DNA from 3 places in the Mesorhizobium sp. M6A.T.Cr.TU.016.01.1.1 genome. Region 2 is predicted to be linked to each of the others. Evidence: predicted binding sites of a transcription regulator. Region 2 holds the regulator's gene; each other region holds the start of a gene.
The links. Region 2 encodes PhoB, which activates phosphate uptake and scavenging genes when phosphate is short. Its sites were predicted from a motif close to TGTCATNNANCTGTCAT; they were not measured.
Positions count from the first base shown of each region.

Region 1 (3,276 bases), 2.8 Mb from region 2:
CGACTTGAAGTCGTCGAAACCGAAATCCGCATAGACCGGCGTGCGGTTCCAGAACCAGCTCGTGCCCGGATGGATGGCGCGCGTCTCATAGCCTTGGCTCTTCAGGAACGTGGCCATCGACGGCACCGGCGCGCGGACATATTGCTGGTAAGGGATGCTGCCGGCCGGCAGGAAGGCATTGGAAAAGCCGGTCAGCGCCTCGAACTCGACATTGGCGGTCATGCCGCCGAATTCGGGCGAGAACATCGAGCCCGAGCGCAGCGTCCGCACATTGGGAATCGGATCGGGCGTGATGGTGACGCCGGGCAACTCGGTCGGATCCCAGAAGGATTCGCTCATGACGATGATGATGTCGGGCTTCTCGGCCGGTACGGAGACCGTCACGTCAGGCCTGTCGATTGCCGCGATCGACTTGTCGGAATAGCCCGCAGGCGCCGAGACGTGGGCCATCGGCACGTTGAGCGCGAAGGCGAGCGCGAAGCCGTTGGAGGCGTAGTTTTCCTTCTGGTCCCACATGATCGGGATGATCTGCAACCGGTCACGCGTCCACGAGAAGGTCGCGTAATCCATGATTGAGACGAAGAAGGCGAGCAGCGGCACTGTCAATGTCAGCCGGGCAAGGCGGCCCTTACGGCTGAGCGCCGGTACCCGGCGGCGCCATAGTCGCCAGCCATAGACGAGCAGCGATAGGCCGCCAACGATGCCGACCGCCATAGCGATGGCGGTCCCCGGGCGTTCGCGCACCAGAAGCGGCATCAGCGCCACGATCTGGCGTGAATACAAGAAATCGGTCGGATAGAGCGGATCGCCGAGATAGAGCGATTTCTGATGGCCGACAAAGGCCAGCGCCAGCGTCAGCGGCGCGACGATCATCAGGCTCTGGTGGCTGCGGCCGAGCACGGCATCGAGACCGATGAGGATCAACGCGAAAATGATGATGGTGGTCCAGCCCGGCTTGAACGGCTGCAGGAAGAAGGCGACGGTGCCGGCAAAGTCGCCGCGCACGATCAGTTCGACCGCAAACACCAGAATGGCGGCAGCGAGCAGGCTGACGAGGCCATAGCGGATAACGGGCCATTTCCGGCCCGGCAGATAGCCGGTGGCCGGATCGCCTTCCAGAAACTGTGGCGCGGCCTTGCCGGCGCCTTTCCTAGTCCTTGCCAACTTACAATTCCCCCGACCATACACAAAAGCGTCATTGAGCTGTCATCGATATGTCACAAAAAGCTAGCGCCTGTGGCTGAAATAAGAAGAGCCAGCAAACGAATCGTGAGCGATTTTCATCATGAGTGATCGACAAAAAGCCTTTTGGAACAGGCACTCGGCCAGCGATGCCGAGCCGGAGCGGCTCGGATTGGGCTGATGGCGGACTTGACTTGCCCGCCTGCCTTGCGTCACAGGCAGGAAAAATCAGCCGCTTGGGAGCCACAGATGGCCGTCGCATTCACCTTTCCGGGACAGGGCAGCCAGGCTGTCGGCATGGGCAAGGACCTCGCCGACGCCTTTCCGGAATCGCGGAAGATCTTCGAAGAGGTCGACGACGCGCTCGGCGAAAACCTGTCGAAGCTGATCTGGAAAGGGCCGGAAGAGACGCTGACGCTGACCGCCAATGCCCAGCCGGCGCTGATGGCTGTGTCGCTTGCCGCAATCCGGGCTATGGAATCGCGCGGCTTCTCGCTGAAGGACAAGGTCGCCTATGTCGCCGGCCATTCGCTCGGCGAGTATTCGGCACTTGCTGCCGCCGGTTTCGTCTCGATCGCCGATGCCGCCCGGCTCTTGCGTATCCGCGGCAATGCCATGCAAGCGGCAGTGCCGGCCGGCGAGGGCGCCATGGCGGCGATCATCGGGCTGGAACAGGCCGATGTCGAAGCCGCCTGCGCTGAAGCGGCCAAAGATTCAGTTTGCCAGATCGCCAACGACAATGGCGGTGGCCAGTTGGTGATCTCCGGCGCCAGGGCGGCGGTTGAACTGGCGGCGAAGCTGTGCACGGAAAAGGGCGCCAAGCGGGCGCTGATGCTGCAAGTTTCTGCGCCTTTCCATTCGGCACTGATGACACCGGCGGCCGAGATCATGCGCGAGGCGCTGGCCGGGGTGACGAAGAACGCGCCGTTCGTGCCTGTAGTCTCCAACGTGTCGGTCACCCCGTCCAGCGATCCCGACGCCATCGCCCGCCGCCTGGTCGAACAGGTGACCGGCCGCGTGCGCTGGCGCGAGACGGTGGAGTGGTTCGGCGCGAATGGCGTTGCGACGCTTTACGAGGTGGGCGCAGGCAAGGTGCTGTCGGGACTGGCTCGGCGCATCAACCGCGATATCGCCACAGGCGCTGTCGGCACGGCGGCGGATGTCGAGGCGGCATTGGCGGCGCTCGCATAACCGGCCACGATTTGACCCCACCCGTGTGAAGGGTGTTCTCTTAGATCAGGAGACAAGACATGTTCGAATTGACTGGCCGCAAGGCGCTCGTCACAGGCGCATCAGGAGGGATAGGCGAGGCGATCGCCCGGGTGCTGCATGCGCAGGGCGCCATCGTTGGCCTGCACGGCACCCGCGTCGAAAAGCTGGAGACGCTGGCCGCCGAGCTCGGCGACCGGGTCAAGCTGTTCCCGGCCAACCTTTCCAACCGCGACGAGGTCAAGGCGCTCGGCCAGAAGGCCGAGGCCGATCTCGAAGGTGTCGACATTCTCGTCAACAACGCCGGCATCACCAAGGACGGGCTGTTCGTGCGCATGGCGGACGCCGACTGGGATAGCGTGATCGAGGTCAATCTGACCGCCGTGTTCCGGCTGACCCGCGAGCTCACCCATCCGATGATGCGGCGCCGGCACGGCCGCATCATCAACATCACCTCGGTGGTCGGCGTCACCGGCAATCCCGGCCAAACCAATTACTGCGCTTCCAAGGCCGGCATGATCGGCTTTTCCAAGTCGCTGGCGCAGGAGATCGCCACCCGCAACATCACCGTCAACTGCGTCGCCCCGGGCTTCATCGAATCGGCGATGACCGACAAGCTCAACGACAAGCAGAAAGAGGCGATCATGGCGGCGATCCCGACACGGCGCATGGGCACCAGCGCCGAAGTCGCTTCCGCCGTCGCCTACCTTGCTTCCAACGAAGCTGCCTATGTCACCGGCCAGACCATCCACGTGAATGGCGGCATGGCGATGATTTGACAGTTGCGGGAAAACCCGCCTTTTCGCCTTGGACCCAGGCCGATTTTCGTGTAATGCGGCCCGCAACCCGGCGGTTCGGGCAAAAACCGGTCCGGTGCCGTTGCGT
Region 1 is NZ_CP034452.1:6,708,163-6,711,438, reverse strand. Features, by position in the region: gene EJ075_RS32605 (LTA synthase family protein) at 1-1,164, opposite strand, end outside; gene fabD (ACP S-malonyltransferase) at 1,432-2,373, shown strand; gene fabG (3-oxoacyl-[acyl-carrier-protein] reductase) at 2,433-3,170, shown strand.
Region 1: the regulator PhoB is predicted to act here: its motif matches at 1,194-1,210, upstream of EJ075_RS32605 (LTA synthase family protein).

Region 2 (3,276 bases):
AGCCTCGAAAAAATACTGGTCCAACGCCGAAGCGCTGTCAACATCAATTCTGATGGATTTTGATGTCTCTGCCGACTTTTTTCGAGCCCCGGAATAAACAATGACAGGGCCTTCTGCTTCTGCCAGTATTTGTCGGACGCTGCCGACGGCTTCCGGTTCATGAGCGGCCGCGGCAAGAGGGAGGAAGCAAAAGAATGTCGGTTGGAATCCGTCATGACGATTTGCGTCGGCGCAACCGGGCGATGGTGATTTCGGCCGTACGCCGGGCAGGCCAGCCGTCGCGAACCGAGATCGCCGCGACCACCGGCCTCAGCCATTCGACCATATCGGCGATCTCTTCCGACCTCATCCAGGAAGGCATCCTGACCGAGAGCAAGGCGAGCGAGACCGTTTCGCTGAAACGCGGCCGGCCGCAGGTCGGCCTCAGCCTCAATCCGGAAGCGGCGGCGGTGTTGGCCGTCGTGTTGTCGCTGAATTTCCTTTCGGTCGCCGTCATCGATTATGCTGGACAAGTGGTCGCCGAGGAACAGCGCCGGCTGGACACGCTGACCATGTCGCGCGACGAGCTGATCGACGAATGTGTCGCCATCGTCCGGCGCCGGCTCGAAGATCCCGATCTCAATGTCCAAAGCGTCGCCCGCATCGCGCTGGCGATCCAGGGCATCACCGATTCCCATGCGCGCGCCATGTTGTGGTCGCCGATCACGCCGCAGACGAACATTGCCTTCGCCGACATTCTGGAACGTGAGTTCGGCATCCCGGCCATCATGGAGAACGATTGCAACATGATGGCCGTGGCGCTGCGCTGGCGCGACCCGGATCGCTACCGCGACGATTTCATCGCCATCCTGCTCTCCCACGGCATCGGCATGGGACTGGTGCTGAAGGGCGAACTGTTCACCGGCACCCATTCCTCAGGCGGCGAATTCGGCCACATGATCCACCGGCCGGGCGGCGCGCTTTGCCGCTGCGGGCGGCGCGGCTGCGTCGAGGCCTATGCCGGCAACTACGCCATCTGGCGCAATGCAAGGCAGTTGAGCGAGAACGCCGAGCCGGTCGCCGATGTCAGCGACGCCGAGATGCGGGCACTGGCGGCCCGGGCGCGCCAGACGGACGGACCGGAGCGCGAAGCCTACCGCAAGGCCGGCGAAGCGCTCGGCTTCGGGCTCGGCAGCCTGTTCGCGTTGATCGATCCGGCGCCGGTCGCCATGGTCGGCGCCAGCGCTGCCGCCTTCGACCTGATCGAGCCGGCCCTGCGCGAGGCCATCGCTCAGACCGCCGGCGGTCAGTATTCGGGTTCGATTTCCTTCGACACCGAGCCGAACGAGCTGCCGCTGATCCGCGAAGGCTGCGCCATGCGGGCGCTGAGCTTCGTCGACCAGGAGATTTTCGCGCCGGGCGCGCAAGGGAAGTCCGGCACGGCCAGGAAGCACGTGGCCTGAATGGAAGAACGCAGCTTGAATTCAGGCAGTCTGTTCAGTCTTCCCTGATCGCATAGCCCGCGCCGCGGATGGTGCGGATGACATCGGGCATGCGGCCATTGTTGACCGCCTTGCGCAGCCGGCCGACATGGACGTCCACCGTGCGCTCGTCGATGTAGATCGTCTCGCCCCAGACATTGTCGAGCAACTGGCTGCGCGAGAACACCCGACCCGGGTGCCGCATCATGAATTCGAGCAGCCGGAATTCGGTCGGCCCGAGCCGGATCTCGCTCTTCTTGCGATAGACCCTGTGCGATTCGCGATCGAGCATGATGTCACCGACCTTCAGCACGCTGGACAGCACTTCGGGCTTGGCACGGCGCAGCAGCGCCTTGACCCTGGCCATGAATTCCGGTGTCGAGAACGGCTTGACCAGATAGTCGTCGGCCCCGGTCGAGAGGCCGCGCACCCGGTCGCTTTCCTCGCCGCGCGCGGTCAGCATGATGATCGGCAGCCGCTCGGTTTCGGGACGCACGCGAAGGCGACGGCAAAGCTCGATGCCCGAAACCGCCGGCACCATCCAGTCGAGCACCAGAAGATCGGGCACGTTTTCCTGAAGCCGGATTTCGGCCTCGTCGCCGCGCGTCACCACCTCGACCTGATAGCCTTCGGATTCCAGATTGTAGCGAAGGAGGACGCCCAGCGGCTCTTCGTCCTCCACCACCATGATGCGCGGCGCGATCATCGGCCGGTTACCCCTGTCATGTCGCCGACGCCGACATCGTCGTTTCGTCGAGCTTCGGCCGATCCGCCGGCAATTGCTGCCCGGTCACGACATAGTAGGCGTTTTCGGCGATGTTGGTGACATGATCGCCGATACGCTCGAGATTCTTGGCGCAGAACAGAAGATGCGTGCAGGCGGTGATGTTGCGCGGGTCCTCCATCATGTAGGTCAGGAGTTCGCGAAAAACCGCCGTGTATTTCACGTCGATCTTCTCGTCGGCGGCGCGCAGCTCTTTCAACGCGCCGGCGTTGCGCGACACATAGTGCTCGACCACGCCGCGGAGCTGCTCGAGAACGAGATCCGCCATCGCGTCGATACCGTGCGAGAGATTACGCGGCGTGGCGCTCTGCCCGACGGCGCTGACCCGCTTGGCTATGTTCTTGGCCAGGTCGCCGATGCGCTCGAGATCGCCGGCCATCCGGATTGCGCCAACCACGGCGCGCAGGTCTTGCGCCATCGGCTGCCGCTTGGCGATCAGCGTGATCGCGCTGTCGTCGAGTTCGCGCTGCCGCGCATCCATGATGGCGTCATCCGAGACGACGCGCTGCGCCATCGCATTGTCTGACGCAAGCAACGCGCGGATCGACGCTGCGACCATCGCGGCGGCGAGCTCGTCCATGTCGCGGATCAGCCTGTCGATGTGCTCCAATTCCTCGTCGAAAGATGCGACGGTATGTTCACCCATGATACTGTCCTCGTGCTCGAAAATTCGCCGGACCGCTTAGCCGAACCGGCCGGTGATGTAGTCCTGGGTGCGCTTGTCGTCGGGGTTGGTGAACATCTTGTCGGTCGCGCCCTCCTCGACCAGATAGCCGAGATGGAACATCGCCGTGCGTTGCGACACACGCGCTGCCTGCTGCATCGAATGGGTGACGATGACGATCGTGTAGTTCTGGCGCAGTTCGTCAATCAGTTCCTCGACACGGGCGGTGGCGATCGGATCGAGCGCCGAACAAGGCTCGTCCATCAGGATCACTTCCGGCGACACAGCGATGGCGCGCGCAATGCACAGACGCTGCTGCTGGCCACCGGAAAGGCCAGTGCCCGACTCGAGCAGGCGATCCTTGACCT
Region 2 is NZ_CP034452.1:2,735,175-2,738,450, reverse strand. Features, by position in the region: gene EJ075_RS13190 (ROK family protein) at 195-1,442, shown strand; gene phoB (phosphate regulon transcriptional regulator PhoB) at 1,477-2,166, opposite strand; gene phoU (phosphate signaling complex protein PhoU) at 2,183-2,890, opposite strand; gene pstB (phosphate ABC transporter ATP-binding protein PstB) at 2,927-3,276, opposite strand, start outside.

Region 3 (3,276 bases), 310 kb from region 2:
TCATTTATCGATCCTTGGCCCATGATGCGGCAACGCCGCCGGCGGCACATGGCCCCGGCGGCGTTGTGGCAGTTTACTTACGAGCCGATCTTCGCCTTACGGGCGTCGATGATTGCCTGATAGAATTCCGGGGTGACCGGCGAATAGCCCTTGAAGTCGCCGCCCTGTATCGCCGAGAAACAGGCTGGATCGGTTTCCGGAAGCTTGGTCAGGAAATCGGTGACCTTCTGTTTGGCGCCGGCATCGATCGACGCACGCAGCACCAGCGGGCCGTTCGGGATCATCGGCGACTGCCACAATTCGACAAGATCGTCCATCTTGAGGACGCCCTTGTCGACCATCTTGCGCAGATTGCCCGAGCTGTAGCCGTCCTTGAAGTCGCCGACGCCGGAAGCCCAGGTGGTGCCGGCATCGAAGGTGCCCTTCAGGACCTCGAGGACGAGCTGTTCATGGCCGCCACCAAAACCGGTCGACGCGAAGTAGCTCTTCACATCCATGCCGATGTCCTTGGGCAGTGAAGTGACCGGGATCAGGTAACCCGACGTCGAATCGGGATCGGCGAAACCGAGTTTCTTGCCCTTCATGTCGGCGAGCGTCTTGATGCCGGAATCGGCACGGGCGACCATGACCGAATGATAGCCGGTCGAACCGTCGGTCTGGACCGTCGTCAGGATAGGCTCAACCGCGTCCTTGTTTTCGAGATAGATCTTGGCATAGGCGGAAGCGCCGAGCTCGGCATAGTCAAGCGTGCCGCCGAGCAGGCCCTGGATGACGCCGTCGTAGTCGGCGGCCGGGAACAGCGAGACTTTCTCGACGCCCAGCACTTCCTTGATGTGGTCGGCGAAGCACTGGTAGTTGCGCAGACGGTCGGCTTCGTTCTCGCCGCCCAGAATGCCGACGCGGAATTCCTTCAGGTCCTGTGCCTGAACCGCGCCCATCGCCATGGCGATGATGGAAACAGCACCGAAAAGCATCTTTCTAAACATGTCGCGTCTCTCCTGTTGGTTCCGGCATCGCGCCGGTAGCGTTCGAATTTTGACAGCGCCCTTGACGTGGGCCGGCGATCCAGGCGCTCTTTTGCTTGTCCATGATCGTTTCCGGATACCGGTATCCACTTGTCGGGATCATGGAACTAGTAGCCCGGAAATGCGGGCTCGAGCGGTCCGGCGGATGCGGCGATTTTTTGCTTGATGGTGACGCTGGTCGAGGTGATGGCCTCGGAGATTTCGCCGCCATTGCTGTCGGCGCCGTAGACCATGCGCACGGCTTCGCGGTTGAGGTCTTCGGGTGGGCCGTCGAACACGACCTTGCCGGCGGCCATGCCGATGATGCGGTTGCAATAGGTGCGCGCGGTATCCAGCGTGTGCAGATTGGTGACGACGGTGATGCCCTCGCGCAGATTGATGTCCTGCAGCGAATCCATAACCACCTTGGCGTTGAGCGGGTCGAGCGAGGCGATCGGCTCGTCAGCAAGGATCACCTTCGGCTGCTGCATCATGGCACGGGCAATCGCAACGCGCTGCTGCTGGCCGCCGGACAAGGTGCCGGCCGGCTGCAGCGCCGTGCGGGCAATGTCGAGACGCTCGAGCGCCGCGATCGCCTGGGCCCGTTCGTCGCGAGAAAAGACACCGAGCAGATTGACAACGGTCGAGCGGTGATTGAGCCGGCCGAGCAAGACGTTGGTCAGCACGTCGAGACGCGGCACCAGGTTGAACTGCTGGAAGATCATGGCGCAGTCGCGCTGCCAGCGCCTGAGCAGCGAGCCGCGCAGGCTGGAGACTTCGGCGCCGTCAAAGAAAATCGACCCTTGGCTGGGATCGATGAGGCGGTTGATCATGCGCAAAAGCGTCGACTTGCCGGCACCGGAACGGCCGATGATGCCGACCATCTGACCATGCGGGATCGAGATATCGACATTGCTGACGGCGGTGTTCTTGCCAAACCGGCGGGTGACGCCGCGGATTTCAAGCGTGGCTGAGGTTGCTGACATGGGGCAGGTTCCAGTCCAGTCGCAGTTGAAGGTCCGTTGACCCTCGCTAGCGCAGCCGCATGAACCTGCGGTGTCGGATTGATGTCAGTTTTGTTACTGCCCACAGGCAGAGACGTCGCGCCGTCAGCCCAGGACAAGAAGCTCCTCGAAATACTTCATGTCCTTGAAGCTGCAAAATGCCGGAGGCCGCAGCTCGATCACTGGAGCCTGAAGGGCGAGCAGCGAGAGGCAGTCATCGAATAGCTGTTGCCATTGCGAGGCCCTTTCGTCGTCGAGGCGCCGGATCTGGTAGGCGAAAGTTATGTGGAAAGTGTAGCTGTCGTGATCGGGATGCCGGTATCCGAACGGCACCGACAGGGCATCGCGCCACGCGCGCATGATGCGCTCGTCCTGGTCCGACACGCCGGTAACGGTAAGCCCGGTCGGCACGACATCGACAACCCTGACTTTAAACGCGCCATGGTCCCCGACGCCATTCAGGCGCTCCAGATAGAGCCGAGTCATGTCGTCGATGCTTGTGTCGAGGGGCACATCCTCAGGCCAGTAGGGAAGCCGGCGGCGATATTCGATGATGCCCTGGAACAGCGTCATATGCAGGCTGGAGATCGGCGTGAAGGCCAGCCTGTCGGCATCGGGCATAACGCGCATCCGCTCACGCACTTCGATGACCGCCGTTTCGGAAGCTGAGCCGCTGACGAGATGGCAGACGACCGTGTTGCCGGGCTCGGTCAGGAAATTGCCTGACGTGTCGTAGCGCGTGCCGAGATGCACGGGAGGGTTCGGGTTCGAGCCGGCAAAGAATCCGGCGAGCGAAGGTTTGATGGGCATGGCGATCTCCAGGGAAAGACCGCCTTTGTCCGAGTCATGTGTCAGAGGTGTGAAACGGGCGGGTTCGTCCTGTGGTCAGCCGTACTTTTCCAGAAACGCTTCCGCCGAAAGCGCGCGAAAATCGTCGAGCGCGGCGCGCAGCCTGATATGGTCCCAATCCCACCAGGCGAGCGCCTGATAACGTTCCGCCGTGCGGCGGTCGAAGCGTTCGCGGATCGGTTTCGCCGGCACGCCGCCGACAATGGTATAGGGCGCGACGTCCTTCGACACCACGGCGCCGGCGCCGACCGCCGCGCCATCGCCGACGGTGACGCCGGGCAGGATGGTCGAGCCGTGGCCAAGCCAGGTGTCATGGCCGATGGTGACGCGCTTGGCGCGACGCTGAGCGAAGAATTCGCTCTCGTGCTCGGCGTCGTCCCAATAGTCCGAGGCGCGGTAGGTGAAATGGTGCAGCGTCG
Region 3 is NZ_CP034452.1:3,049,563-3,052,838, forward strand. Features, by position in the region: gene phnE (phosphonate ABC transporter, permease protein PhnE) at 1-4, opposite strand, end outside; gene phnD (phosphonate ABC transporter substrate-binding protein) at 78-986, opposite strand; gene phnC (phosphonate ABC transporter ATP-binding protein) at 1,133-1,990, opposite strand; gene EJ075_RS14725 (DUF1868 domain-containing protein) at 2,114-2,818, opposite strand; gene EJ075_RS14730 (DapH/DapD/GlmU-related protein) at 2,894-3,276, opposite strand, start outside.
Region 3: the regulator PhoB is predicted to act here: its motif matches at 2,061-2,077, upstream of phnC (phosphonate ABC transporter ATP-binding protein).